Regions from separate parts of the Ignatzschineria rhizosphaerae genome, predicted to be linked through region 3. Evidence: riboswitches for the same ligand, from Rfam matches in the RefSeq annotation. Region 3 holds a riboswitch; each other region holds the start of a gene.
The links. A riboswitch is a leader RNA that binds a small molecule or an ion and turns the genes downstream of it on or off. The one in region 3 is predicted to bind magnesium.
Positions count from the first base shown of each region.

Region 1: linked by a shared signal. The riboswitch ahead of mgtE (magnesium transporter) and the one ahead of mgtE (magnesium transporter) in region 3 are both predicted to bind magnesium.
Region 2: linked by a shared signal. The riboswitch ahead of MMG00_RS04465 (magnesium transporter CorA family protein) and the one ahead of mgtE (magnesium transporter) in region 3 are both predicted to bind magnesium.

Region 1 is NZ_CP093379.1:2,116,360-2,127,113, forward strand. It holds gene lplT (lysophospholipid transporter LplT) at 1-475, shown strand, start outside; gene pepT (peptidase T) at 827-2,062, opposite strand; gene MMG00_RS09320 (AbgT family transporter) at 2,138-3,718, opposite strand; M-box (ykoK) riboswitch at 4,114-4,278, shown strand; gene mgtE (magnesium transporter) at 4,506-5,507, shown strand; gene metG (methionine--tRNA ligase) at 5,777-7,888, opposite strand; gene ispF (2-C-methyl-D-erythritol 2,4-cyclodiphosphate synthase) at 8,007-8,480, opposite strand; gene ispD (2-C-methyl-D-erythritol 4-phosphate cytidylyltransferase) at 8,471-9,190, opposite strand; gene MMG00_RS09345 (integration host factor subunit beta) at 9,613-9,918, opposite strand; gene rpsA (30S ribosomal protein S1) at 10,149-10,754, opposite strand, start outside.
Region 2 is NZ_CP093379.1:1,027,641-1,038,394, reverse strand. It holds gene lhgO (L-2-hydroxyglutarate oxidase) at 1-554, shown strand, start outside; gene MMG00_RS04475 (magnesium transporter CorA family protein) at 856-1,806, opposite strand; gene MMG00_RS04470 (magnesium transporter CorA family protein) at 1,857-2,807, opposite strand; gene MMG00_RS04465 (magnesium transporter CorA family protein) at 2,835-3,767, opposite strand; M-box (ykoK) riboswitch at 3,944-4,119, opposite strand; gene MMG00_RS04460 (ABC transporter ATP-binding protein) at 4,386-6,218, opposite strand; gene mnmA (tRNA 2-thiouridine(34) synthase MnmA) at 6,651-7,748, opposite strand; gene MMG00_RS04450 (carboxy terminal-processing peptidase) at 7,954-10,098, opposite strand; gene serC (3-phosphoserine/phosphohydroxythreonine transaminase) at 10,395-10,754, opposite strand, start outside.
Region 3 is NZ_CP093379.1:627,306-638,059, reverse strand. It holds gene rbsA (ribose ABC transporter ATP-binding protein RbsA) at 1-1,337, opposite strand, end outside; gene rbsD (D-ribose pyranase) at 1,343-1,774, opposite strand; gene MMG00_RS02880 (VIT1/CCC1 transporter family protein) at 2,005-2,700, opposite strand; gene MMG00_RS02875 (fumarylacetoacetate hydrolase family protein) at 2,919-3,581, shown strand; gene MMG00_RS02870 (AmpG family muropeptide MFS transporter) at 3,750-5,027, opposite strand; gene mgtE (magnesium transporter) at 5,140-6,168, opposite strand; M-box (ykoK) riboswitch at 6,504-6,690, opposite strand; gene trkA (Trk system potassium transporter TrkA) at 6,942-8,321, shown strand; gene MMG00_RS02855 (argininosuccinate synthase) at 8,354-9,562, shown strand; gene MMG00_RS02850 (siderophore ABC transporter substrate-binding protein) at 9,850-10,754, opposite strand, start outside.

The DNA of each region.
Region 1 (10,754 bases), 1.5 Mb from region 3:
AGTTTTAGGCGAAGGCATTGAAAAAGTTTCTCAACTCACTCTCATTGTGGGTATTGGCATTATTCTTGGCTCTGTGCTTGCTGCAATAACCATCACCCAAAGGAATATTCAGCTCAGTTTATGGGCAGGAATTGGCATGAGTATTTCCATTATTCTTTTTATCATCCAAGACAATCTCTGTTTTGCTTATATTCCCCTACTGTTTATAGGAATTTTTGGCGGAATTTTTCTTGTCCCACTCAATGCTTTGCTTCAAGAACGTGGCAACAAATTTAAAAATACAGGCACTGCGATTGCTATTCAATACCTCTTTGAACACTGCTTTATAGCGCTTGTTATCATTATTTTTGGAGCTCTATCTGCCTTTACTAGCATTCATATTACGTATCTCATGACGATCTTTGCGGGATTATTCTTTATTTTAATCCTTACACTATTTGTCTATATCCATACTCAAAAGCTATTCATAAAATAACAAAGTTCCCATAATGGCTAATTAATAGCCACAAATAGAAGAGCCTGCATTTTAGCAGGCTCTTTACACTTTTCCCATGTTACACATTTCTTATCACAAAACTTATCCACAACAATTGGGGATTACTTTTGATAAGTAGTGAAAACTTATAAATAGGACATCTTCGGTTTAAAAGAGACTGAGTCAGATTGCCGGCACATCGATTATGAGAAGCACAAGAATCGTTCTATCCGGCAACGTGCAAGTTAGTTGGATACAGACTCTACATCCTTAATACTTTTAAAATAGTGTTTCTTAAACCGAATCGACTATAAATCAAAAGCCTTTCTTAATCCTATGTCACTATCTTTCTTACTTTTGATGTTGGCTTACAAGCTCCACAATCTTTTTCGTTACATTAAAGCTCTTTTCAAAAGCTGAGATCGGTAAAAACTCAAAACGAGAATGGAAGTTTAAAGCCCCTGTAAAATAGTTAGGAGTGAAAATCCCTCTAGTTGAGAGCGCTGAACCATCTGTTCCACCACGCATTGGAATCACATTTGGCTCAATGGCTAACGCCTTAAATGATGCAAAAAGAAGATCTAATGCGGTTTTATCTTCCCCCATTGAATCGATAATATTGCTATAGACATCGGTGATTTCACACTCGATTTTCGCTCGTGGATGACGTGCGGCAATCATCGCTACTGCTTCATGGACAAAAGCCTTGCGCGCTTCATAGCTCTTTTTATCAAAATCACGAATATTGATATTCATGATTGCATCATTAGGCGTGCCATTAATTGCCGTTACCCAGAAATAGCCATCACGGCCTTCTGTATGCTCTGGCGTATCAAGACGATCAAAGCAGCCCATTAAATCATGGGCAATACGAAGAGGATTCACTAAGACACCCTTTGCTGACATCGGATGTGCGGTCACCCCTTCAATCTTAATTTTGACAGATCCAGCGTTAAAGGTTTCATAAACCACTTCCCCCTCTTCGCAGCAATCAATCGTGTAAGCAAAATCTACTTTAAAACGATCTAAGTCCATCACTTTAGCGCCGCGAAGACCAATCTCTTCATCTGGCACAAATGCCACATAAAGATCGCCACAATTTGCATTACTATCAGCAAGCTGCTTTACAAGCTCCATCACGCAAGTAACAGCCGCTTTATTATCAGCGCCTAACACACTAGTGCCATCACTAAAGATAATCTCTTCACCAATGTAACGCTCTGCTTCTGGGTGCTCATGACGTTTAAACCAGATATCTTCTTCACTATTTAAGCAAAGATCTTCTCCTTCATAACGTAGAACTTGCGGCTTAATATTAGGAGAAAGTCCCACATCAACCGTATCTACATGTGTAATAAAACCAATCGTTGGCACATTTTTAATTGTCCCTCTACGAAATGCCGTTAAAACACCATGTTCATCAATATGAACTTCTTCTAAACCATAGCTTTCTAACTCTTTTGCTAAGGCTTTCACCATATTCCACTGGCTTGGCGTAGAAGGAACCGTTGTTCCTGAAGCGCAGCTTTGGCTCTCTATTGCTAAATATCTAAAAAAGCGTTCTGTTAATGTTTGTCCTAATGACATAAAAATCTCCTTTGAGAAGGGGAGTTTTCTCCCTTTCTATGTTGATCTATCGATGACTGAAATCGCTATTTTCCATTAAGGCGCGCCAGCACCTATTACAGGAATAGTGTAAGTACTTTCAAATCCTAATGGAATATTCAGCCACCAAAATGCATATAGCGTGAGCGTTAACACGATAAAGAGCCCTGCGGTATAAGGGATCATCATTGAGCAAAGTGTCCCTACGCCTGCTTTAGTATAATATCTTGCGCAGTACATGATAATCAGCGGATAAAATGGGAACATCGGTGTTGCGACGTTCACCGCTGAATCACTGATTCTAAATGCCGCTTGTGTTAATTCAGGAGAGATACCAACTGCCATCAGCATCGGCACCAATACCGGCGCCATAATCGCCCATTTAGAAGTCGCTGAGGTAATTAAAATATTCACAACGCCCACCAAAGCAATCACAAGGAAGATCGTTAATTCTGCAGGGAACTTCATTGTGGTTAACATATCCGCACCGGCAAGCGCGATCAGTTTACCGATATTAGAGACATTAAAGGAATACAAAAATTGTGCAGCAAAAAAGGCAAATACAATAAAAGGAATCAAAGACTTAATAATATCTTCCATCGCTTTTACCACATCATTACTGGATGTAAATGACTTTGTCATAAACCCAAAAATAATGCCGGGAACGGCAAAGAAGATAAAAATTAACGGAACAATCATCTGCATAATGCCGGCATCTGAGCTTGTCATGCTGCCATCTGGCGCACGTAGAGGTGAGCTCTCAGGGATTAAAAGAACCGTAATTAAGACAATCATCGCCACAATAGATAAACCTGCCCATCTAAAGCCTTTTTTATCAAGCGCAGTGACTTCTGAAAGCTCTTTTGTCTCTTGTGATGAAATCTGGCTATCTAATGGGCAGTTTTTATTAAGCCAAGGTTCTACCACTTTCTCCGTAATAAACCAGCACATGAGAATCACCCCAAAGGTGCTACCAAAGCTTAAAAAGTAGTTCGCTAAAACGTTAACATCGTAGGTAGGGTTCACAATCCGCGCCGCATCTTGTGTAAAGCTTTGCATAATCGGATCAATTTTTGAGGGTAAGAAACTGGCACTAAAGCCTCCAGCTAAACCTGCAAATGCCGTAGAAATCCCGGCAAGAGGATGGCGACCTTTAGCATAGAACATCAGAGCCGCAACCGGCATTAAGACAACGTAGGCAGAATCTGACACGATATGCGCGACAACCGCAACAAATGCCACTGTTGGTGTTAAAAAGCGAGGAGAAATAAAACTTAATAATTTCTTAAGTGACGTATTAATAAAGCCGCTTTTTTCCGCAATGCCGATACCAAGTGTTGCCACAATCGTAATGCCAAGTGGTGGGAAACTCATAAAGTTTTTCACCGTAGAGATAATAAAAGTGACGATCCGATCGTAAGTAAAAAGATTTAAGACCTCAATCTTTTGCGGTGCTTGCCCTTCCACATGGGAAGGCAAGTAATAATCAAAATCAATAAATGAGAGTAAAAATGAGAGGATCCAACAGATCACTAATGCATAAATAAAGAGCATTGTGACGCTTGGCATCGTATTTCCGAAACGCTCTACGGCGTTTAAGAAACCTTTTTTCTTAATAGGTGCAGCATCAGTTGCCATAAAACAATCCTTATTATTGTGACAATTTTTAAACACAGAGCTCATGACAATAATATAGAAATGAGCTTTTGCAAAATGGTTTCTCACACCTTGAGAAATCAATAAGCAACATCTGTAACAGATCTCTAAACTATCGAAAAATACTGATAAAACAATTAAATAGTAATATTTATAAAAAATATTGATTGTATATATTTTCTATCAAACTTTGATATTTCCCCCGCAAAAATCCCCTTTCAAACACTTTTATCAGCGACTAATTCTCCTTAAAAAGACGTGGCTGAAATGAGAATTTTTATAATATAAAAAAAATTTACAGCCAAAAATATTTGCCAATTGAAAATTTTTACGTAACAATGCGCTCAACAAATTATTTTGGGTTAGCAATGATTGCTAACTATCCTCGTTAGGTGAGGCTCCTATATGGAGATAAGCTACTGCCCAGAAACGTCGAGAGACACCAACGGGTCAGCAGAAACTGTCGAGCTAAGGCGGTATCTAATGTAGCCGGGATCATCCCCATGCCATATAGTGCTAAAACTTTACGAAAGAGGAGAGATCAACGTGATCGTGTACGTTTTTGTGCGCGTTTGCAAAAAACACCCTCCTCACACTTTTGTGGTTGGGTGTTTTTTTTGATCTTAAAATAGACTGATCATCTATAAGCTCTTTAGAGTGGATACCAGCGTCGGCTGCCGCGCACTGCCGCGCTTAACAAAATATATCGAAGACAGCAATCAAATTACTGTCGTTTTATGCAAATAAAAGATACGGAGTTAAGCAAAAAATGGTAATTCAAGACCGCAATATGAAGTTTGGATTAGAAACAGCAGGGTCGCTCATGACCAATGACTTTATCACCCTCGATATGCATCAAACTGTGGATGAAGCGATCCACTACCTTCGTCAAAATCTCTATCAAAGAGAAGATATTCATTATGTCTATATTCTTGATGAAAATAAGATTTTAGTAGGCGTTGTTGCTATTAGAGAGCTTCTCTCAGCAAAGGGCGATGAGGCAATCTCTAAGGTGATGAAAACAAAGCTCAAGCAAGTCACCACTTCCATTGACCAAGAAGAGGTTGCCCAATTATTCCAACAAACAGAACTTGTCACGATTCCTGTAGTTGCTGAATCTGGGCATCTTCTTGGCGTTATTCATATCGATCAGATTTTAGATGTGATGGAGCAAGAGGGGACGGAAGATATTTACCGCATGGCATCTATCAAAAGTGATGAGTTAGAGAATCAAAATATCTTAACGGCCACCATTGGGCTTCTTTACCGCAAACGTATTGCTTGGCTTGTGGTACTTGTCTTTATGAATGTCTTCTCCGGCGCTGGAATTGCAACTTATGAAGATCTTATCGAAAGCAATGTAGCGCTTGTCTTTTTCTTACCATTACTGGTCGATAGTGGCGGTAACGCTGGTGCACAGTCTGCTACCCTTGTGATTCGAGCCATGGCGCTTGGTGAGGTGAGAATGAGAGACTGGTTTAAGATGATCAGTAAAGAAACGCTTGTTTCCGCGCTCCTTGGTTTTACTATGGCGCTTGCTGTTTCCCTTGTGGGAATGTATCGCGGTGGCATGGAGATTGCCTTTATTGTTGCCTTAACAATGGTTTTCGTAGTAATGATCGGTAGTCTCATCGGGCTTTCATTACCTTTTATCTTTAGCAAACTCAAAATGGACCCAGCAACAGCAAGTGGACCGCTCATCACATCCATTTGCGATATCGTCGGTGTCTTTATCTACTTTGGGATTGCGAGTGCTTTCATTACGCTTTAATCAAAAAAGATCATGATCTCACCAAGAATAAATCAGAAAGAGATCATGATCCTCATTATTATTGCGTTCTGCCCGTTCACCGTTTCCTATTATGCAACCATCCATATTTCGAAAAGACATAGAACCTAGCTGATTGATCCTCCATGTCCTTTTTAGTCTCCAAACGATGCGGTATAACATGAAATGGCGAACAAAAAAGCTAGTCTTACTTGAGACTAGCTTTTCCTATGCTTAAAATGCTCTTTCGAATCGCTTAATGACTTAATCGCTTACGAAATTTTCGCCCCTGGCGCTAATTCACCTAATGTTGTTAAGAGCGTTAATTGATCTTTTGTAGAGGCTGAAAGAATCATCCCCTCACTCACGCCAAAACGCATTTTACGAGGTGCAAGGTTTGCAACCACAATCACATAAGTGCCGATAAGCGCCGCTGGGTCTTCGTAGAATTTACGAATGCCTGAAAAGATCGTGCGTGGTTTTTCTTCCCCTAAATCAATCTGGAATGTTAAGAGCTTATCTGCCCCTTCAATAAAGTCACAGGATAAAACTTTTCCTAAACGAAGATCGATCTTACCAAAATCATCAATCGAGATGTAATCGCCGGCATCTGCTTCTTTACTCTCTGCCTTTACCTCTTTTTTAACGTTATCTGATTTTTGATTATCTGCCGCATCATTACGAACCGCCGCTAACGCCTCTTTATTTGCTTCAATAAGCTTATCTAAATCCTTACGATTTAAACGAGTCATCAGATGCTCATAGCTCCCAATTTTATGGCCTTTTTCTAAACTTGCTGTTAATGCCGCAAATGATAATGGCTCAACATTTAAAAAGCTCTCTACTTTACCGGCAACAATTGGTAACACGGGTTTTAAATAGAGGGAGAGCAATCTAAAGCATTCTAAATAGCCTGTGCAAAGATCTTGGAGTAATTGACGTTTTGATTCATCTTTTGCAATCTCCCAAGGCTTCATCTGGTCAAAATGCTCATTCACATCATCACACGCTGCGGAAATCTCACGTAGTGCTGCCGCAAAATTACGCTTCTCATAACCTGCTTTCACCGCAGCTTTACGATCAATAATAGAGGCGATTAAAGCTTTGGTTTCTGCTGCGATATCCCCGAGTTCATTATCAAACTCTTTGGCAATAAAACGGCTCGTGCGTGACGCAATATTGACATATTTACCAACAAGATCGGCATTGACACGATTGACAAAATCATCAAGATTTAAATCAAAGTCATCAATAGCCCCATTAGATTTTGCCGCAAAGTAGTAACGCAACCACTCAGGATCAAGATTTTGAGAGATATAAGAATCTGCCGTAATAAAGGTCCCGCGAGATTTACTCATTTTAGCGCCATCAACCGTTAAGAAACCATTGATTGCGTATTGCGATGGCACACGGTGACCTGAGAAGTTGAGCATTGCCGGCCAGAAAAGCGTATGGAAATACATGATATCTTTCCCGATAAAATGCACCATTTCAGTGTTGGCAGCAGTTGCTTTCTCTTTCTTAATAAAGCTTTCGAAATCAATACCACCTGTTTTGTCACAGTAGTTTTTAAAAGATGCAAAATAACCGATCGGCGCATCTAACCAAACATAGAAATATTTATTCTCCGCATTAGGAATTGGAAAACCAAAATAAGGCGCATCACGAGAGATATCCCAATCAGAAAGCTTGCAATCCCCTTCCTCACCAATCCATTCGCGCATTTTATTAGCCGCTTCTGGTTGAAGGCGCGCTTTATCTTCTAAGAACTCACGAAGGAATTCCACACAACGTGGATCTGATAATTTAAAGAAGAAATGCTCAGAAGGACGCATTACAGGCGTTTTCCCTGTCACTGCTGAGAAAGGATTAATTAACTCGGTTGGGCGATAAGTTGCGCCACATGATTCACAGTTATCCCCATATTGATCTTTCGCATGACATTTTGGGCATTCCCCTTTGATAAAACGATCGGGCAGGAACATTTTGCGCTCTTCATCATAAAACTGCTCAATTGTTTTAGTTTCAATTAAACCATTTGCTTGAAGTGTTAGATAGATCTCTTCTACCAACTGCTGATTCTCTTTTGAGTGCGTTGTGTAGTAGTTATCAAAATCGATATGGAAACGATCAAAATCTTGTAAGTGCGCAGCGTGAGCTTTAGCAATCAACTCCTCTGGCGTAATGCCTAATTGATCAGCTTTAAGCATGATAGGCGTTCCATGAGTATCATCTGCACAAATATAGTAGACATTATTCCCAAGCATTCGTTGGAAACGCACCCAAATATCTGCTTGAGCATAACCTAAAAGATGCCCAAGATGAATATCGCCATTGGCAAATGGCAGTGCGTTTGTGACAAAAATATCTCTCTGTTGTTGCATACTCTACTAAGTCCTATCTTCAATTAGATGAATGAGGGTTCATAAACCCTTACTTGTTACATTTTGTGCTATCACAGCACCTTTTAATACCCTAAATTGTTAAGGCTAATATTTAAGCTTACTGCGGTTTAAGAAGAACCGCAACTTGGGCTGCAATTCCTTCTTCACGACCAACAAAGCCAAGCTTTTCCATTGTGGTCGCTTTTACATTAATATCATTTTCGCTAATCATCAGATCGCCGGCAATAATACGCTCTATCGCTTGTCGATGTGGCAAAATTTTGGGTCTTTCTGCCATGATCGTAATATCAATATTCCCAATCTCATATCCGCGATCTAATACTAACTGATAAGCCTGTACTAATAGTTTACGGCTATCGGCATCTTTATAGGCCGGATCTGTATCGGGGAATAAAGTCCCGATATCGCCTAATTTTACAGCCCCTAAAATAGCATCCGTTAATGCATGAAGTACTACATCACCATCAGAATGGGCTTTAAAAGCTTTGTGAAAAGGAATCTTTACACCGCCAAGCATTAAGTGATCACCTTCTTTAAAGGTATGGACATCAAAGCCAAATCCTATTCGCATTTCTCTCTCTCACTAAAATAGAGGCTCATCAACTTAAGATCTTCTGGGTAGGTGATCTTAAAATTGTGATGATATCCTCGGTAAACTTTTGGGAAGTAGCCATTATACTCTAAAACCGAAGCCTCATCTGTGACATTTGCACCATCCATCATGATTTTCTCTGTTGATGAGAGCAACATCTCTAACGGCGCCATCTGGGGTGTTTGTGCAAGCCAAATCTGATCTCGATTTAATGTCTTTGTGATACAAGCCCCTTCTACAAGCTTAATAGTATCTTGTGCTGGAAGCGCCATAATCGCACCGCCCTCTGGCTGATCTTTCAAAACAGATTGAAAAAAATGAGACATCTCTAAAGATGTTAAACCAGGACGGGCGGCATCATGCACCGCAATCCAGATACTGGAAAGATCTTTCCCCAAAGATGTCAGTTTTTGTGATAAAAACTTTAACCCCGCAAAAACAGAATCTGTACGTGTTTCTCCCCCAATGGTTACCCAGAGATGATCATTTTCAATGGCTAAAGGCGTCTTATCCTCTTTTGATAACACAACAACGCCGCCTCTAATTTCAGGCACAGATATTAACAATTTCAGCGTGTGGGTTAAAATTGTCTGACCGTTGATCTCTAGATACTGCTTAGGCTTCTCAACCGCCATTCTCGTGCCAATACCTGCGGCTGGAATTATAAAATAGATCTCTTTTTTTATCATATTTGTGCTTTTGCTACTCATTCAATCCGTAAAGTATGGTGACAACGGTTAAAAAATCACTGAAATAAAATTGCCGGCATATAGTTATGAGAGGCTCAAGAATCGCTATATCTAGCATCCTGCAAGTTATAGTAAAATCGGTTTAAAAGTGACCGAATCATATTGCCGGCGCATCGATTATGAAAAGCGCAAGAATCGTTCTATTCCGGCATCGTACAAACGAATTTGATTCACGCCGTACGGTTTTGACTTTTAAAGCAGCATTTCTTAAACCTAGCCGACTATACGACTATAATAACTCGATTATCAATATCCATTCTACCTGAAACTATTATAAAAAAAGAGCATTCCCTTGATGAAAATGCTCTTGTAATAATGAATGTATAAAATAAAAAATATTAGCTATTAGCAACAACTAGAAATTATACTGGAAGAGGATGACCTTCGCGGCTCTCATCTACTCTTTCACGAAGTAATTTTCCTGGTTTAAAATGTGTCGTATATTTTCCGCTTAATTTTACTGCATCCCCAGTTTTTGGATTGCGACCGATTTTTGGCTCACGATAGCGCACAGAAAAACTACCAAAGCCACGGATTTCGATTCGGCCACCTTCCCCTAGAGTATCTGTAATATGCTCTAAAATTTTCTTCACACTCTTTTCAATCTCTGTTGATGAACAATGAGGGTATTTAGCACTGAGTCTTTGAACTAACTCCGATCTAGTCACGATATTTTCTCCTTAAAATATAGACTTAAAATTTGCAACTGATTTTCATCAGTTTTGGTAAATATATGTATATATTTGATAAATAATACAATCTATTAACTCATTAAGCAAGATCTAACGCCTATTATTTTTCGATTTTTCAGTTTAAAATCAAAGCCTTTATGACAAAAAACCGTGAGAATAACGCTTCTCACGGTTTCTTTACAAAAACATTTTTTTACAAAAATGAATTATTGTTGTTTCATTTGCTCTTTTAAGAGATCACCAAATGTTGTTGCAACTTGTGCTTCATTATTTGCGTAATCAGCAATATCTTGTGGGCTAACTTCGTCAACCGCTTTCACAGAAAGAACGATTGAACGGTTACGGCGATCAACGCTCATGAAACGTGCTTCAAGCTCATCACCAACGTTATAGATGTTACGAACATCTTCTACACGCTCAGAAGAGATCTCTGCTGCACGAAGGTTACCTTCAACACCATTACCTAAGTCAACAACTGCATATTTAGCATCAACTTCAGTAATAAGACCTTTCACAAGTGAACCTTTCTCGTGTTCTGCTAAGAATGAAGAGAATGGGTCTTGGTCAAGTTGTTTAATACCAAGTGAGATACGCTCACGCTCAGCATCAACTGCAAGTACCATTGCTTCAATCTCATCACCACGGCTGAAATCACGGATTGCTTCTTCACCAGGAACGCTCCATGAGATATCAGAAAGGTGAACAAGACCATCAATTCCGCCTTCAAGACCAATGAAGATACCGAAATCAGTGATTGATTTGATAGTACCTTTGATTTTGTCGTTCTTGTTGAATTTAACTTCAAACTCAGA
Region 2 (10,754 bases), 400 kb from region 3:
CAAAAATTGTGCCATTCTTTGGTCAATACTTTGTGCTTGATGATCAATTTACACATGATGTTAAAGGATTGATATACCCAGTTCCAGATCCTAAATACCCATTCTTAGGGGTACATTTTACAAAACGTATTGATGGAAAAATGACAATTGGTCCTAATGCATTTCTCTCTAAAGCTCGTGAAAACTATGATGGAAAAGGCTTTAACTTTAAAGATATTAAAGAATTTATCTTCTATCCTGGCTTTTGGCGCTTTGCGTTTCGTAATATTCCTGCTGCAATGCGTGAATCTAAAACTGTATTTAGCCAAAAGAACTTCATTAATGAAGCGACAAAGTATGTACCATCGCTCTCTAATATGACTGTAAAACCTGCAACTCGAGGTATTCGTGCACAAGCAATGAATCCAGATGGTACGCTTGTAGATGATTTCGTGATTCGCCGCGATGGTAATATTACACATATTCGTAATGCTCCATCACCAGGAGCAACCTCATCACTTGCGATTGCTGAATATATCGTCCGTGAAGTTATGCAAGGTAAAGCTGACGTTTAATCACTCATAGATATTGATATTTTGACGTTTTAAAAATATTTCAATGCCGGTAGATTTTAATAAAATATTAAAGTTGCCGGTATTTTATATAGCATACGGTTTTAATATTCTATCACTCAAGAATAATCAATATTTATTACAAACAAAGATTAAAAAAGCCCTTGATACCGTAGTACCAAGGGCTTCATGAATGTCCGTTCATTCAACCTTCCTTTTGTCTTAATTAAGAGAATATAAGCGCATACTTTTTATCCTTTGATGAATATTTTTATGAAGTTTTTACATTAATCAAAGCTAATAATTAAAAGAATTTTTTCTTATAGAAGAATCCTGCCACAAGACCACTAAGCACAACCATTACCACAATTAAAATACTAAATGCAGCTGGCTCTTCTTGAAATGGTAATGGAACGTTCATTCCATAAATACTCGCTATTAATGTCGGAATTGATAGCACAATCGTTAAAGCAGTTAACAACTTAACAATATGACTCACGTTATTTTGAATAATATTGCCATAAGCATCCATGACGTTATTAGAGTTTAATTGATTAATTTGCGCCACAGAATATGCTTGCTCCATCTCAATGATAGTATCTTCAAATAGCTCAACACCGTTAGGCAGCATCTCTAGATATTGTTCATGATTGATTTTACGCATAAGGTATAACATCTGTTTTAAAGAGATTGTCATAAAAAGAAGACCTTCATTTAAGTAGAGTAATGTATAGAGCTCTGAGTTTCTATATGAGCGTGATAACTCTTCTTCTGCCTCTGCAATCTCAAATTCCATGGTATGCATTAAGCGAAGATATCTTTGCGCAACATGATGGAGCATATCTAAAACGTTTTGTACCTGCATATGCTTCCCTAACCCTTGGCAATTTTTAATAAAAGCATTGAGTAAAATCTCCGCTTCTACACTACAAATTGTCACAAAATGAGTATCTGTTAAGACAATGCCAAAAGGAATAGTACGATAACGAATGCCTTTGGAGTTTTCAGTAATCGTAGGATCCATATAAGGAATATGAATAATAATAGACGTAATACCATTTTCCTCTTCAATCATTGGTCGAGTATTGGCATCTAGTGATTCTTCGATAAAAAAGCGCGAGATATTAAGCTTATCCTCTAATCTTTTAATCTCTGCTTCATCAGGGTTAATAACACGAACCCAGTTGTCTGAAGTGATTGCTGTTTCATGATGGTAAGTATTCATCACTAAGTTTTTGTAGATTTGGATCATCATTGATCTCCTTTTATAAATTATTAATGCAAATTTTGGATCATGATGTGATCTTAAAATTTAATATATTTTTTGAAGTAGAAAACAAGTAATAAAATGATACTAATCCCCATCATTCCAGAACCAATAATCACCGTAGAAATTGGATTATGCTCCTCTGGTAAATCGACGTTCATCGAAAAGATCGAGCCAATCATCGTCGGAATAATCATCACTATTGCGATTGCTGTTAAAGTTTTTAGAACAGTGTTTAAGTTGTTATGAACAATCACTGCATAAGCATCCATTAAGTTACTTAAGCTCTCACGTCGCATCTCTGCAACATCGGCTGATTGCTCAATATCTGCTAAAATATCATTTAAAAGACGGCGATCTTCATCTTGAATTTTCAGCGTTTTACCTTGCATAATTTGACGATATAAAATCACTAATGCCGAGAGTGATGTTGAGAAAAACACCAAACTCTTATTAAGGTTAATTAAGCTAAAGAGCTCTTTGTTGTGATATGACTCATTAAGTTCTTGCTGCAATTTCGCAGCTTCATCATTGATAAAGCCAAGATGATCATCATAATGTTTGGCCACTGCTTTAAAGAGAAGTAGCGTAATTTTTGTTTTCATATGTGTTTGGAACTGTCCATACTCTCCATCAATCAAATCTTGAAGAATTGGATGTGGCTCTTTACTCACTAAGAAAATATTATTTTCCGTATGAATAATTCCTAAAGGAAGCGTTAAATAGGGAGCTTCATTTTTCATTTGGCTATTGGGGTTTTTAAGAGGAATATTCAATACAATGAGATAGCTATTTTCATCACGCTCTAAACGTGGACGTTCATCTTGATCTAAGGCATCTAGGAAGAATTTTTCTGGAATATCATAATCACGGGTGACTTGATTAATTTGCTCTGCCGTTGGCGCAATCATCATTACTAAGCTGTTTGGTCTGATTACAGCTTCTTCTACGAGCATTTTGTCTTGACCATTTTTGTAAATTTTTAACATGGGAATCTCTCCTGATCATTAAAATTTTTATATTAATTTTTTCTTTTTAAAGAAGCCTAAAACCACCACAATCAGGAATACACTTAATCCTGCAAGTGCTACTAATGCATAAGGTTCATCTTGTATCGGTAATGGAGTGTTCATCCCATAAATGCCCGCTACGGCCATCGGAATTGCCGAAATTGTCACAAAAATCGTTAAGTACTGGACTGATAAACTTAAATTATTCTCAATCAATGCCGAGTATGCATCCATTAAACTACTTAAGTTGCTGTTATAAACTCTTGCTAAACTCTCAGCTTGCGCAGTTTCTACGATCAGATCGCTAAGTGTAAGATCTTGTTCGTTATCTGCTTTTAAATAACTTTTCTCTTCTAAGGTTTTTAGTAACTGATGATTACGATTTAAAGCTCTTGAGAAATAGAGAAAACTTTTATTGTGATTAATCAACTGATAAACACTGCGATTGCTAAAAGAAGATTTTAATTTCTCTTCAAACTTATCAATCGTCTCACTCACTTCTTTCGTCGCATTTAGGAAACTTGTGGTTGTGATTGATAAGATGCGATACACAAAACTCGTAATGTCCTGCTCTGCCCATCTCACAAGATACTCATGTTCTAAACGCATGAGAAGCGGGCAATCCCCTTCACTAATCGTGACAACTTTATTGTCTTTTACCAAAATTGTAAGCATTGTGACTTGGTATGGTACTGCTGAGTTTGGCAGATTTCTTTTAGGAATCTCCAATTTCAGTAGTAATACATCGCCAATTTTTTTTAAAAGACTAGTTCTAGGCTGATTTAACGTATCTCTTGGCAGTGATAAAGCCGTAAGTACGGAACTAATTTTTGCTTGTGGCGGAGAAACAAGATTGATCCATATTGTTCTAGCCTTCATCTGCTCCACTGTAGGAGTGATGGTATTGAGTTGTACATGAGCATTATTTGTTGTGATCATGACTGAACTCCTTATGATTGAAATGTGTGTAATAAGAAGCTTTTTTAAAGCCATAACAAAAAAGCGCACCCTCAATGAAGAAGGTGCGCTTTTACAATGTCTGTATTAGCACAACATGACAATGCATAGCAGCTTTTTCAGCACGCCAATAATTAGGCGCTAAAAAGCTCCCTGCATTGATCCCTCCAATTCATTGAGCTTTAGCACTGTACGGCATAAGAAAATTTTATTTTTCTAGCTACGTTATAGACCACCTTAACTCGATAGTCTCTGTTCAAACCCGTTGGCGTCTTTGGACGTTTCTGGGCAGTAGCATGTCTCCGTACAGGAGCCTCACCTAACGAGGTACCTGCAATTTGTGAAGAGATAGTACGCTTGATTTCACAGCTTTGTCAAATTTATTTTGTAATAAAGCCTCAAAAACAGATCAAAATAGCGTTAAATAAGCAATTTAACAGCGATTTTATGAGTAATTGTTGAGCAAGTTATCACTATTTTATTTTTAAAAAATAAGACAATTAAAACATCCCTTTAAGGATTTTATATCCTTTAAAGGGATTTAAAAATACAAAAAATGTTGATTCAATATTATTAGATTAGGGTTTATCAAAACATCATTTAAATAGCATCTTGACCGACTTGTTTACGCCAGAAAGATGCGTAAATACCGTTATTCTTCACGAGCTCTTGATGACTTCCCATCTCGACAATCTTTCCATGATCCATCACAATTAAACGATCCATTTCTGAAATAGTCGAGAGTCTATGAGCAATGGCGATCACCGTTTTGCCTTCCATTAAAATGCCGAGATTTTCTTGAATAACTGCTTCTGATTCAGAGTCTAAGGCTGAGGTTGCTTCATCTAAAATTAAAATGGGTGCATCTTTTAGTAATACACGAGCAATCGCAATTCGTTGACGCTGACCACCAGAGAGTTTTACCCCGCTTTCCCCCACTAAAGCATCTAACCCACGTTTGCCGTTTTGGTCAACGAGCTCTCTGACAAATTCATCAGCTTTTGTCTTTTTTAAAGCTTCATAGAGCATCTCATCTGTTGCATCATGGTTACCGTATAAAAGATTATCACGAATAGACCTATGGAAAAGCGCCGGCTCTTGAGTCACAACACCGATATTTTCCCGCAAACTATCTTGCGTTACACCGGCAATGTTTTGCCCATCAATGGTAATTTCACCACCCTTTACATCATAAAGTCTTAGTAATATCTGGGTTAAAGTCGTTTTTCCAGCGCCAGAAGGCCCTACTAACCCAATTTTCTCACCTGCTTTAATATGTAAATTTAAAGTCTCATAGATCGGTTTTGCCGGATGATAATGGAAATCAACATCTTTAAAGATCACTTCACCTTCAATATTCTTGAGGGCTTTAGCATTTTTAGCATCAACAACTTCTCTCTCTTGCGCAATGACTTTAATCCCATCTTGTACGCTACCAATATCTTCAAAAATATGACTCACAACACGCATGACCCAGCTCGACATAGTATTAATTCGAATCACTAAACTCACCGTAAAGGCAATAGCTCCGGCCGTGATTAAAGAAGTGCCCCATAGATAGAGTGAAACGCCCACAGTGCTTGCAATTAGTAGGCTGTTGATCATCATCAAAGAGAAATCCATAGATGTGGAAAGCTTTGTTGAGTAGAGCGCTGCATCGGTTTGTTCACGCATGACTGCTTTTGCATCATTTTCATCTTTAGAACTATGAGAAAAAAGTTTTAAGGTTGTAATATTGCTATAGCTATCAACCACATGCCCCATTAGCTTAGAGCGTGCTTTTGCCGAGCGATGGGATCTTTTTCGAGTTCTAGGTAAAAAGTAGCTTAAAAGCAGTATATAAGCGAGTATCCACAATAAAATCGGTACCGTTAGCCAAATATTCACTTCAAAAAATAGTACCACTGTTGTTACTGCGTATATCACCACACGCCACATAGAATCTGTAGACATAATGACTGAGTTTCGAATCGCTTGGCCTGTATTCATGACTCTAGCAGCGATTCCGCCAGATAAACTACTATGAAAGAAATTAATACTCTGTTTTAAGACATAACGATGCTGCTGCCAACGTATCATGGAGGTAAAGTTTGTCGTTAGCGCTTGATTCATTATGAGATTATGGATTAATGATGCTATTGGCCGAAGTAAGACAATGACTACCATCATCCAGATAAATTCACCAGAATGCTCTGCCCATAGCTCTTTAGGGGAGCTTACTGATTCCACCATGTCGACAATTTTACCAATATAACTAAAGAGAGCAATCTCTAGAATAGAGACAAAAAAACCAATAACTAAAAGCCCTACAAAAACCCATTTTACTTGTTTAACATAGTGCCAATAAAAGGCGAAGAGTGTTGTTGGTGGAGCTTCATCAGGGTGATGCTTAAAAGGTTTTATGAAAGATTCAAACAGCTCAAGTAGTTTCATGCTCATTCTTTTATTATTTTCAAAGTGGTCTTAGTGTACTTTAATTGAGAGCTATTATCAATTGAGATACCTTAATAAGAGGCTGTTATGATTGATCTTTGTCCTAATAGATCAATGGTTATATGAATAATCGATAAATTGCGCCATGATTTTTGACAAAAAATAGTTTAAATCAGCCATTTTGGCTATTTAAGCGGTAATATATTAAAAAATAAGCCTCTTCCTTAAATACAAGCTTACTTCGTTAAAAACCACTTATACATCTTCCTCTTATCGTATTAACAATGCATCTTTTAGGAAAAGAATTCCTTTTCATTAAAAAAAGAAAAACACCCCAAAAGCTGCGTCTAGCTTTTGGGGTATCATTGATACTTTGATACGTTTTTTTAATTACTGTAAATACTCTTTAGCCTAAATCGTTAGCTCAAAGTTTTAAGCGATTTTAGATTCAATAAATGCGCCGCCTAAACAGATATCGCCATCATAAAAGACAATCGATTGGCCTGGTGTAATTGCTCTTTGCGGCGCATCAAAGGTAACTTCGATACGATTATTTTCTACCACAGTTACCTGACACTTCACATCTTTTTGACGATAGCGAATCTTGGCGGTTAATCGTGGATTCACTTCATCCCAATCAATAGGATTAATCTCATGAAGTTCACGAGCAATCAAGCCCCTACCGTAGAGTTCTTGTTGATCTCCTTGTACCACAATGAGTTTATTATTTTTAAGATCTTTATCCGCTACAAACCAAGGCTCACCATTGGAATCTTTACGCCCGCCAATACCTAAACCTTGACGCTGACCAATCGTGTAAAATGCTAGACCTTTATGCTCTGCAACCACTTCCCCATTGGGTAGAATCATCTCTCCTGGCTCTGTTGGTAAATATTGCATAATAAAATCTGTAAAATCACGCTCACCAATAAAACAGATGCCGGTAGAGTCTTTTTTATCAAAGGTAATGAGCTTATTATCTAACGCAATTTGGCGAACTTCAGACTTCTCATAATCCCCAATAGGAAAGAGCGTGTTGATCAGTTGCTGCTGATTTAAAAGATAGAGAAAGTAGCTCTGATCTTTATTATCATCAATTCCTTTTAAAAGATATGCTTTCCCATCTTCTCGTTTAACACGAGTATAGTGCCCTGTTGCTAAATAATCAGCGCCGAGCTCCTCGGCATATTCTAAAAATGCTTTAAACTTAATCTCTTTGTTACAAAGCACATCAGGATTAGGAGTTAAACCATCCTTTAAAGTATCTAAGAAATAATCAAATACACGTTCTTTATAGTTTTTGGCAAAGTTAACTTTATGAAGAGGAATCCCTAAGGTTTCGCAAACCGCCTCTGCATCTTTAAGATCATCTTCAGCAGTACAATAACCTTGGTCAAACTCCTCTTCCCAGTTTTTCATGAAAACTCCGTGGACATCAGCACCACGCTCTTTTAAAAGAAACGCCGCAACAGATGAGTCAACACCGCCACTCATGCCAACAATGACGCGTTTACCTTTAATATCTTCCATCTTTTATAATATCCCTTACGTTTAGCTACTTATATTCGTCATATTTTATACGTTTAAAAAATAAAAACCTCAAAATGATGAGGTTTTTATCTCTTTTAAATTCACGGTATTGATCGATCTTAATCTAAGATTTAAATAGTTTATCGCATCTAGATCTTACAAATTCTATGACCTCTATTTACTGATAGGGTTTCTCAGCAATTTCTTATTTCTTTTGATGTTGAAGATCCACCACATCTCTTAAAATAAGCAATCCCTCTTCAAGAATAAGATCAGTTTCTGTATCTTTTAACAATTTTGTATAGGTACCATCTTCATTACGAAACTCCTCTAAAGTTAAAGGCTCATAATCATACAGCACTCGCATACGATTTTGTAATTCAAGATTTTCAGCCTCTTCTGCTTTCAGTTTCTCCTTACGAGCTTGAAGATTAAGGCTTAGCTCATTGATCTTCCATAGATCTAAAGTTTTATTGGCTTGACGCTGATAAATTTGATGTTTCTCATCTGTTTTAAATCTCGCCGAGCTCTTCGCCTGAAGTTTATCCACGACAGAAGGCTTAATCACCACTGAAGGATCATAATCTGGCGCAGCTTCAATTGTATCCCAAGACATTACATACATCTCTTTTGCTTCACCGATCTCTGTAGGATCATAACTGCTTGGTAAAGTCACATCCGGAACAACCCCTTTCTCTTGTGTGGTTTCTCCATTTGCACGATAGAATTTTGCAATGGTAACTTTAGATTGCCCAGGTTTTGTGGATTTTGCGAGGATTCTACTCAAATCAATCATTGTTTGAACAGTTCCTTTGCCAAAACTGGTAGACCCTGCAATCACCGCACGACCTTGATCTTGCATGCTACCGGCAAAAATTTCACTTGCTGATGCACTTAAACGATCGACTAAAACAACCATTGGTCCTGAATAGATCAGATCTTCTACAGTGCTTCCTTGCGCATCTGTATTTCCATCAAAGCCGCGTGTTTGAACAACTGTTTTATTGCTACCAATAAAAAGTGCTGATAGGTCAATAACTTCTGTTAAAGATCCCCCACCATTACCACGAAGATCTATCACTAAACCATCAATATCTTCTTCATTGATAAGCGGTAGAAGGAGTTTTTTCACATCTCTTGTGGTGCTCTTAAAGTCTTCAACGCCCTGTTTACTGCCTTCAAAGTCACTATAGAAGGCCGGAAGTGTAATTACCCCTAATTTATACTCTTCTTTGCCATTTTCTGAAGGCATATTAAAGACTTCAGATTTAGCCTCTTGCTCTTCGAGTTTGACAGTATCACGAATGATTTTAACAATTTTCTCAGCGCCTTTGCCTTTGTTGCCAATCATCTGTAATCGAACAGTCGTTCCTTTTTCACCACGAACCATTTCGACAACTTTATCTAAACGCATTCCCACGATATCAACAAATTCGCCATCCTCGCCTTGGGCAACCCCAATAATCTCATCACCAATTTGCACTTGCCCTGTAAGGTCAGCAGGACCACCTGTCACAACCTCTACAATTTTTACAGAATCATCATCTTGCCTTAATACTGTACCAATGCCCTGAAGCGAGAGGCTCATGCTAATATTAAACTGCTCCATCTGTTTTGCAGAGTAATAACCTGAATGGGGGTCAAAGCTTAAAGAGATCACATTCATGACTAAACTAAATAACTCGCCTTCTTCCATATCATGGATACGCTTACTACGAGTGTTATAACGCTTTTGAAGCTTCTCTTTAGCTTCTGCTAATGAGAGCTTTTCATCCGTTACCATTAAATTGATTAATTCATTTTGTAAACGATCTTTCCAAAGTGATCTCAATGCAGCCTGATCTTTAGCATAAGCTTCATCTTTACGTTGAATAATGATTTTTTTATCAACATCAAAATCATAATCCTCTGCTAAAAGCTCTTTTACCAACGCATATTGCTCATCCATACGTTGTAATAACAAACGATACATATCATAGGGAACATCAAGCTGAGAGCGTTTTACAAAATCATCAAATTGATAACGATATTGTTCAAAGCCATCAATATCAGATTGCGTAAAGAAAACTTTCTGTGGATCTAAAGCTTTTAAGTAAAGGGTATAGATTCGCTCTGACAATACATTATCAATCGGTAATCGATCGTAATGATATTGCGCTAAAATCGCAGAATGCGCAGAGTTAATCAATTGCTCATTATAGCTAGGCGCTGCGATTACTGCTCGCTTTTCAATATCATTATTCGGCTTTGCTGCAATTGACAGCCCACCCCATAAAAGCGAGGTCGCAATTAAAGCGCTACTGACGATTTTCGCAAACTGACTTTTTACAAATTTTTTCTCATTTAACATTGCGTTTTCTATATCCATTTTTTATTTGATTAGTACGCTATTTCTAAATAACTTAAAACTCATCTAAGTATAGCGGAATGAGCAGCAATTGCTTATCTTTTTCTGTGCTCAGATAGATACAAGTGACCAAACCTTTCCTCTTTCCTGATATCAGCAGTTAGTCACAGATTGTTCAATTCTTAGTCTCCAAAATAAAAAGCTAGAGTTTTCACTCTAGCTATCATATCGACAATATATTTCTTTGTTAATAGAAAGGTTGCCTAATATTCAACATTTACTATTTTTGATAAAAATCATTATGAATAATATCTTGCTTCAAAATCTTTCATAAAGTTTGTTAAAGCAATAACCCCTTCAATCGGCATTGCGTTATAAATGCTCGCACGCATCCCCCCAACACTACGATGGCCTTTTAAATTGATAAGATTATGGGCTTCTGCTTCTTTTAAGAAAAGTGCATCAAGTGTAGGATCCGCCAATGTAAAAGGAATTGTCATATTTGAACGAGCATCGACATGAACCGGATTACGATACAAACGGCTATTGTCAATTGTGCTGTAAAGCATAAATGCTTTTTTATGATTAAGCTTTTCCATCTCAACTAGTCCGCCTTTCTCTTTTAACTCTTTAAGCACAAGACTCATTAAGTAAATCGC
Region 3 (10,754 bases):
AAACCACGCGCTTTAAATTCATTAATAAGCTCATAAATCTCCTTTTTCGCCCCCACATCTACCCCTCTTGTGGGTTCATCTAAAATCAATACCTTTGGCTGGGTCATTAAGCCTTTGGCAATGGCAATTTTTTGTTGGTTGCCACCTGAAAGTAGACCAATATTTTGCTCAATATGGGGCGTTTTAATATTAAAAGCATCGATATACTCTTTCACAGCAAGAATTTCTGCTTTTAAACGAAGATTGTTGGCTTTTCCTAAAAAGAAATCGAGCGCACTTAAAGTCATATTCTCTTTAACCGTCATCGATAATACTAAACCATCACGCTTTCGATCTTCGGAGATATAAACAATGCCTTGCTTAAGCGCATCAATAGCGGAGCGAATCTTCATAATATTCCCATCAAGGGTTAAGGTTCCCCGCTTTTTAGCATTAGCACCATAAATCGCCTTCATCAGCTCTGTACGCCCCGAGCCCATTAATCCAGCAATGCCCAAGATCTCCCCTTTATTAAGGGTAAAGCTCACATCATTAACACCAAGCCCATGAAGATTAGTCACCGATAAGATCGTCTCTCCGACAGCTTTATTTAACCGCGGATATTGATCTTCTAACTTGCGCCCAACCATTAGCTCAATAAGCTTATCTTCGTTTAAATCTGTCACGGCTTTCTCGGCAACAAATTGCCCATCACGAATCACCGTGACATCATCACAGATCTCAAAAATCTCTTTTAAACGATGTGAGATATAGACAATCCCTACCCCATCTGCTTTTAGCTCACGAATAACTCTAAAGAGCGACTGCGTTTCTGTATCAGTCAGCGCATCTGTTGGCTCATCCATGATGATGACTTTTGTCTCATAACTTAAAACCTTCGCAATCTCTACCATCTGCTGCCCACCGATTGAGAGATCTCCCAATAAGGTATGAGTGCTATAAGGAATATTGAGTCGCTTTAATAACAGCGCCGCCTCTTCATGCATCTTTTTCCAATTAATGCAGCCTAGACGATTGGTAAACTCTCGCCCTAAAAAGATATTCTCCGCAATGGAGAGTTCAGGAATCAGGTTTAACTCTTGATGGATAATGCCAATGCCGGCAATTTGGGAATCTCGAGGATTTTTAAAGGCGATCTTTTCACCAAGATACTCAATCTCCCCTTCATCTTTACTATAAATACCGGTCAATACCTTCATCAAGGTCGATTTTCCGGCACCATTTTCGCCTAAAAGTGCCATCACTTTACCGGCATAAACGTTGAGGCTCACTTTATCTAACGCTTTAACGCCAGGAAAAGATTTGCTCACCTCTTGAATACTTAAATAACGCTCAATCATATTTAAAACACCACACCAGATTCTAAAATAATATTGGCATAAGGCGTGCACTCACCGGTACGAATCACGGCTTTACAAGATTCTACTTTTGTTTGGGCTTTAAACGCTTCATGCGATATATACATTATTTCAATTGGCTTCTTACTTGAATCAAGGCCGGAATAATAGGCGATCAACTGTAATAATTCTTCATGGAGCTGTAAATTTTGCGTTTGAATCTCTTTGGCTAAGATAATTTTCTCAACCTGCATTACGGGTAAAACAGCTCTTAAAGTCTCTAAAAAGCTGGGAACTCCCTGTACTAATGCGAGATCTATTCGCTCGGTACTATTGGGAATAGGCAATCCTGCATCTGCAATCACAATCTGATCTGTGTGCCCAAGTTTTGCTAGAACACCGTTAATAGCGCTATTTAACATACTACTTTTAATCATAACCACCTCATTTAATTAAGGGCTATTATGCCATAAGGCCGTAGCAACTCTGCTTATCATGCCACTTCTTTAAGCGATCCGTCAGCTTTTTAATACAAAAAAAGACCTACAGCAAATTCAGCGTAGATCTTTCAGATCGTATCGTCTTGTAAAGGAAAGATTATTCTATAGTCGATTTGGTTTAAAAACTGTTTTAAAAGTAAAGGTGAAAATAAAACATTTTTAGCCCATCATACATGAACAAAAAGACCAATAGCGTACGTTACAATCATGGTTACCATTCCCACAACCACATTTCGAACCACCGCTTTTAATTTAGGGGCATTGCCTAATTTTGCACTAATAAATCCTGTTAAAGCTAAGGCGAATGACACAACAATAAAAGTACCAATGATTTTAATATTAGCCGGCAACAATAAAATAAAAAGTAACGGAATAATTGCGCCACATGCAAATGAGATAATTGAGGAGAAAGCGGCATACCAAGGATTCACGTAATTATCTAAGGTAATATTTAACTTTGTTTGCACTTCCACCCCTAGCGCATCTTCTTTCATCAGCTCTTTTGCAACCTTTAGCGCTAAATCTTGTGATAGTCCTTGATCGATATAATAATCAACTAACGATTGCTGCTCACCTTTAAAATCATCTCGTAATAATATTTTTTCGCGCTCAACCTCGGCCTGCTCAACATCTTTCTGAGTACTCACTGAGGAGTATTCTCCCCCAGCCATAGAGAGCGCTCCGGCTAATAAACCCGCAACACCAGCCACTAAAATTGTCATCATATTACTTGTGGCACTTGCAACACCAATAACAATACCTGCCGTAGAGATAATGCCATCATTAGCACCTAATACCCCAGCTCGTAGAACATTTAAACGATTCTCAATATCCCGTACTTGATTTTTTGGTTTATGACTCATCGATTTATCCTTTTTAAATAATGCCTTATTCTCAATAGTTCCTGAAATAGTTAAAAAACACAACAACAGACCATGATTTATTCGCCCAATTTTAAAAAAAAGAGAAGTAATACAAATTAACGCCTCTGGTAGGAATATTCATCGCTTTATACTAAAATCAATCACAGTATTAAAAATAATAACGAATAATTTAACCGCTATATCACCTAGGAGCATTCATGTCTAAACCATGCATTACATTAGAAAACACCTCTCTTCCTATTCAAAATATCTTCTGCATTGGGCGAAACTACGCCAAACACATTGAAGAACTCAACAATGAAACACCCACAGAGCCTTTAGTATTTTTAAAACCCACATCAGCACTTGCACAAAAAGGGGATACTATCACCTTGCCGGCATTTTCTAATTCTGTGCACTATGAAGCAGAACTAGTCATTTATATCAATCAAGATGCTCGAAACTTAAATGTTGAGGAAGCAACTACCGTGATTGGTGGTTATGGCGTTGGGCTTGATTTAACGGCTCGTGACTTACAAGATGTGATAAAAAAGAAAGGGGAGCCTTGGACAAAATGTAAAGGCTTTCCGGCAGCAGCAATTGTAAGTGACTTTATCAGCACTGAAAAGATTCAAGATCCTAAAGATATCCAATTTACCTTTACTCAAAATGGCGTTTTAAAACAAGATGGCAATTCTAAAATGATGCTTTATCCGATTGCCGAAATTATTAGTTATCTCTCCACTATTTATGGGCTTTCAAAAGGCGATCTTATCTATACCGGAACGCCAGAAGGGGTTGGGCAATTAGCTGCGGGCGATAAGCTCAATTTAACGCTTGAAGAGTTTATCTCTGCAGATTTTACAATTAACCATATTTAGAATAAACATTAAAATATCGGCAACTATCTCAATACTTGCAACCAATACTTTCAACTGGTAGTTATTTGCAAAGATATATTCAAACTAAAAAGCCATCTAAGATCTCAACTCTTAGATGGCTTTTTAAGCAAATACCGATGCACTCATGCTATTGAGGCAATTTTTCTATTAATTGCTCACTTTCAATTTTTGAATCTGGGGCTTTAAAATAATAATTAAAATTAAACTTGGCACAAAAAGTACAGCCGTTGAAATAAAGAAGTTCGCCCAACCAAGTCCTTCTACCATAAAGCCAGAGGCACCGCCTAATACGCGCAGCCCAAATGTTGCAAATGCACTTAACAGTGCATATTGCGTAGCGGAGGCATTACGATCACACAGTAATCCTAAAAACATGATAAAGAGGGCACTTGAGAAACCTGAAATAAAATTCTCCGCACTCAATGCCACCATTAACATCGTTAAACTTGGCGACATAATGATTAAGAGATAACCCAAATTAGTCACGCCAATTAAGATTGCCGAAACTATTAAGCTACGATAAAGCCCTAGTAGATTGATAATCGCAGCTGCCAAAAATGCCCCTAACAGCGTTGCAACTAAACCATATATTTTTGAAACGGCGCCAATTTGCGTACCGCTATACCCCATCTCATGATAAAACGGGGTTGCCATTACGCCTGAAACAGCATCGGGTAATTTGTAACAAACCACTAATAACAAGAATAATAGCGCATAATCCCGTTTAAAAAACTGCTCAAACCCTTCAATAAATCGCTTAAAAGGATTGCTATATACCTTAACTTCAGAAGCATCTTTCGCTTCCTCTTGCTTCTTTTCTGGAATAAATAAGGTTAAAACTGTAATGATTGCCACAATAAAGGCAATTCCTTGAAAGATTAATCCCCAAGAATAAAGATCAGATAGCGCTAAAACGCCAGCCCCCATTAAAAGCATGGCAATGCGATACATAAAGAGATAACTACTTGCGCCGTATGCTTGCGTCTTCTCATCAAGGGCATCAATACGATAAGCATCGACCACTATATCCTGACTTGCTGAAGCAAAAGCTAAAGAGAAAATTAATACCCCCAATAAATAAGGAGACTCTTTAGGATCAATCATGGCTAACATTAAAAATATAAGCGCAATTGCCACCTGAAAGAAGATAATCCACCCCTTACGCCGCCCTAATTTTCGTAAAATTGGCAATTGAAATAGATCTAGTAATGGCGCCCAAATAAATTTGAGTAAATATGGCATACCTAATAACGAGGCAAGCCCTATTGCTGACTTTTCCACCCCTAAAGTTGAGAGCCAATAAGTAAGAGTTGATAGCGTCATTAAGATCGGCAATCCAGATGAGAAGCCTAATAATGCAACAGAGAGATTTTGTATGGAGAAATAGCGAGTAAAACTCTTTAATAATTGGTCTTCTTGTGCCACTTCCCTCTCCTTTTCTATCTCTTTAAAAAAAATGATCGATGATATCACTCACCGATCATAGCAGATATATTCCTGCAAAATCTCACTCAATTCTTTTTGCAGATAATTTAATCTATAGTTGCAAGAACATACTAGCAATCCCTAGGTAGATAAAGACGCCTGCGATATCACAGATAGAGGTAATTAGTGGCGTACTTGCTGTGGCTGGGTCTAGATTAAAGAGTCTAAAGACAAAAGGAATCACCGCCCCTAAAAGTCCCCCAAACATCACCACAATCACCATCGATAACGCAATAATAATCGCCGTTTCAGTGCCGGCACCATAATCACTACCACGATAATAACCGATCACGGCGATCGCTGCTGCCATTGTTAAACCTAGCGCAAAGGAGACAAATGCTTCTTTAACGAACACCCTACCCCAATCTTTCATTGTCACATCACCAATCGCCATCGCTCGTATAACAAGCGTTGTCGATTGTGATCCTGTATTTCCACCACTTGCGATTAAAAGCGGTAAGAAAAACACCACATAGATATGATCATTCAATAACTCTTCATAACTTGCAATCCCAGCGCCTGACAAGAGGTTTACGAAGACTAAAATCACCAACCAGCCAATACGTTTTTTATAAAGCCAAGCCATTGATGACTCTAAAAGACCTTTGACCTCTTCATCATCATCGACCGAGATCGATGCCATTTTATGAATATCTTCAGTCGCTTCTTGTTGTAAAACATCCATCATTTCATCAACATGAAGCACACCGATCATTCGCCCATTACTATCAATTACAGGTAACGTTACAAGATCTGAATCTTGGAATATTTTGGCCGCTTTTTCTTGGTCTAGGTTGTAATCTAATTTTAAAGAGGTAGGAGACATAATATCTTGTAAGATACTATTTTCATCAGCGCCTAACAGTTCACGCAGCGATAATACCCCAACAAGCACGCCCATTGGATCAATCACGTAGCTATAGTGAATATTGGCCTTCCCGTGAACATTCTTCCTCAGATACTTAAATGCCTCACCAACAGTATACGTTTCAGGAACACAAATAAAATCAAAATCCATTAAAGATCCGACAGTTTCCTCTGCGAACTCATGTGGTCTTTTAACATTTTGCTGTTGAACCATAAGCATCCTCCTATGACTTGGCGTGATCGATACTGATCTACAAAATTAGAATGAGGTTATAGCTTGAAGGACGCTATTTGAATATTAAAGCTCTCAGTACATTTATACTGCACCATGTACCAATTACGCAAAATCTTTAGAAATAAATGAGAGCACCATAAAAAAACAATCTTCAAATAAAGATTGGTCTCAATTCCTATGATCTCCCCTAATTTCTAGCTTATTGCTGCTTCAACAATAACGTATTCTGAAAGCCTAAATTTATCAAGGATATCCTTTGCCTTAATAGAAATAGTCTTTCGACGCCTTAACGAGGAACTCGCAAGATACGGGTTAAGGCCCCTCCTTCGTAAAAACTTTAGCACTATATGGCTAGAACCGATAGTCATTGACTAAACTATTCATTCTCACTGTATTAGAAATAACCTTAATTCGATTATTCCTGCTGACCCATTGGTGTCTCTCGACATTTCTGGGCAACAGCTTACAACCATATAGGAGCCTCACCTAACGAGGAATCATTATCGATTTGAATGATCTAAGTTAGTAACTCTCCTCAATTATTGCCTTTCATTAAGCGCAATGATATTAAAGACCTACTGGGAATTTAAGGCAAAAATTATACCACAACCCTTCAATGATAGCAATTTGCGCAGTTGAAAATAATTACCACCTATTATCTTAGATCTAGCGCATAATGCTATGAAAAAAGGTACAAATTTAATGCTATTTGCGGTATTATTGCCCTGTTATAAAAAAGGTCCACTCAAGTAATGAAAATTCTGATTTTAGGTGCTGGGCAAGTTGGCTCTACGGTTGCGCATGTTTTATCAAAAGAAGCGCAAAATGATATTACAATTATTGATAATCAATATGAGCCGCTTGCATCTCTTAAAGAACGTTATGATATCCGTACCATTCGCGGTAATGCAGCCTCCCCTGTGATTTTAAAAGAGGCCGGTGCTGAGAGCATGGATGTTATTATTGCAGTCACATCAAGTGATGAAGTCAATATCGTTGCCTGCCAAGTGGCGCATACCGTTTTTGGCATTAAACTAAAAGTAGCGCGTGTTCGCTCTCAAGATTATCTTCGTCATGGGGATCTTTTTGGCAATAAGCTCGATTCAACCTTCCATATTGATGTTGTTATCAGCCCGGAAACGCTTATTACAAACTACATCAAAAATATCATTGAGCTGCCAGGCGCGCTTGATGTCCTCCGTTTCTCTAAAGGGGAAGCGCTCATCGTTTCTATGGGCGTTGAAAAGGACTCACAACTCTATGGAAGACGATTTGCTAAAATTAAACGCCGAACTCGCCATCTCAATATTAACTATGTTGCCATTTACCGCGAGGGCTCTGAGTTTATTCCTGATGAAAACACCATCTTAGAAGAAGATGATGAGGTCTACTTTCTCTGCGCTCGCTCTGATGCTCGTGAAGTTATTGAGCAGTTTCAAGCAAAACAGCGCTCAGCAAAGCGCATCACTATTGCCGGCGGCGGAAATATCGGAGCATCACTTGCTGAAGCATTAGAATCATTTACCCATGTAAAACTGATTGAAGCGAATGCTGATCGTGCTAATCACTTAGCCGCACAACTTAACAAAAGCCTGATTCTCCACGGTGATTGCACAGATGAGGCGCTTTTATTTGAAGAGAATATTGAAAAAACTGATCTTTTTTGTGCGCTCACCAATGATGATCAAACCAATATTATGTCAGCAATGCTGGCAAAACGCTTAGGCGCAAAATTCTCAATGTCGTTAATTAACCGTTCTTCTTATCTAGAAATGATCGAAGATGAGTCAAATATCGACCTCGCCTTCTCACCTCAACAAGTTACATTAAGTACACTACTCACATACATTAGAAAAGGAGATATTGTTCAGGTATACTCTCTTAGATCAGGCGAGTCAGAAGCAATGGAGATTATTGCCCACGGGAATGCCGAAACCTCAAAAATCGTTGGAAAATCCTTAGAAGGAATCCGCTGGCCAGAAAATGTTGTGGTCGCAGGACTCATTCGCCGAGGAAAAGTCATGAAGATTGAGCCCTCCATGTTTATTGAACAGAATGATCATCTAATCTTATTTATCACCGATAAAGAGAGTATTCCCGAAGTGGAAGATCTCTTTGAACTTAGAAAATAATCTTTCATACCAAAAGTCGACAGGAGACTGTAATGGAAAAAATCAATAAAGTGGTTCTCGCATATTCAGGCGGGTTAGACACTTCCGTAATCCTTAAATGGTTACAAGACGAATATAATTGCGAAGTAGTAACATTTACAGCAGATATCGGTCAAGGGGAAGAAGTTGAACCAGCACGCGAGAAAGCACAAGCGCTCGGCGTAAAAGAGATCTATATTGACGATCTTCGCGAAGAATTTGCTCGTGACTTTATTTTTCCAATGTTCCGCGCTAACGCAATCTACGAAGGTGAGTATCTTCTTGGTACCTCAATCGCTCGCCCATTAATCGCAAAACGTTTAATCGAAATCGCTAACGAAACAGGCGCTGATGCGATCTCACACGGCGCAACCGGTAAAGGGAACGACCAGGTGCGTTTTGAGCTTGGTGCTTATGCGCTTAAACCAGGCGTTAAAGTCATCGCTCCTTGGCGTGAGTGGGACTTAATGTCTCGTGAGAAACTTCTCGATTACGCTGAGAAAAATAATATCGTGATTGATCGTGGTGGTAAAAAATCCCCATACTCAATGGATGCAAACCTTCTTCATATCTCTTATGAAGGCTTATCACTAGAAAACCCATGGAGCGAACCTGAAGCTGACATGTGGCGCTGGACTGTTTCTCCTGAAGAAGCACCAGATGCGGCAACTTATGTTGAGTTAACTTACCGCCATGGTGATATCGTTGCGATTGATGGTGTGGATACATCTCCAGCAAATGTGATGGCACAACTAAATAAACTTGCGGGCGCGAATGGTATTGGCCGTGTTGATATCGTTGAAAACCGCTATGTTGGTATGAAAGCACGTGGTTGCTACGAAACGCCAGCAGGAACAATTATGCTTAAAGCACACCGTGCAATTGAGTCGATTACTTTAGACCGTGAAGTTGCGCACCTTAAAGATGAGCTCATGCCAAAATATGCAAGCCTCATCTATAACGGTTACTGGTGGAGTCCTGAGCGTGAAATGCTTCAAACAATGATCGATGAATCACAAAAATTTGTGAACGGTGTTGTTCGCGTGAAACTCTACAAAGGCAACGTGATCATTGTCGGCCGTAAATCTGATGATTCACTCTTTGATGAAGATATCGCAACATTTGAAGATGATGGCGGCGCATACGATCAAAAAGATGCTGGTGGCTTCATTAAATTGAACGCACTTCGTTTACGTATTGCAGCGAGTAAAAATCGCCGTTAATTTTTTAACGAGAACGAAATAGATAAATCCCAGTAAATTGTTTACTGGGATTTTTTTATTATAGTGAAATCGGTTTAAAAGCAACTGAATCAGATTGCCGACACATTAGTTATAAAAAGCGCCGAATCCCTTCTATTTAGCACCCTACAAGTGAGTTTAAGGCACCACTACACGGTTTCACTTTTAAAGCTATTTTTCTGAAACCGAATAGGCTATATGTCTGATCACAAAAAAACGCAGCCCTATAAAGCAAGCTGCGTTTTTAATTAAAGATCTTGATCTAATAATTATTTATTAATGGCATTTTGTACATCATCCACCATTTGAGTAGTTGATTTAAGTCCGCCACCTGAGAGATACCAAACATTTGGATCTAAATAGATAATTTTGTTATTTTTATACGCATTGGTATTTTTCACAAGATCATTTTCTACAACTTGTTTTGCAGATGTTTCACTATTACCAACAACCGCACTACGATCTACCACAAAGATATAATCAGGGTTTAAGTCCATCACATATTCAAATGATGCGGTTTGACCATGAGTTGAAACTTGGATTGATTTATCAGCTGATTTAAATCCTAAAGCATCATGGATAATTCCAAAACGTGAACCTGAACCATAAGCACTGATTTTACCATCATTCACAAGGAGAATAAGCGCTGTATCTGGCATATTGCTTGTCTGCTCATATACGCTTGCAACTTTATCTTCTAAAGCTTTTATCTCTGCTTCAACTTGTGCTTCTTTATCAAAAATTTTCCCCATCACTCTTGCATTATTCGCCGTTGATTCAACGTAATTTTTCTCATCAAGAGAGAGGTTTAATGTAGGGGCAATTTCTGCAAATTGATCATAAAGCGCAGCTTGACGAGCAGCAATAATAATCACATCTGGCTTTGCCGCATGAATTGCTTCAAAGTTAGGCTCTTTTAAACTCCCAAAATCACCATATTTATCTGCTTTATAACTCGATAAATAGCTAGGAAGGTTTGCTTTTGGTAAACCGATGATATCAACATCAATCTTCTCTAAGGTATCTACTGCCCCTAAATCAAATGAGATCACTTTTTCAGGTTTTAAAGGAACTACTGTTTCGCCCGATCCATGTTTAATAGTGACGGTTTTAGGTGCCGCTTGCTGTGTTGTTTCTGTTGTTTGATTTGTTGTTGATGATGTCTCGGTTGTTG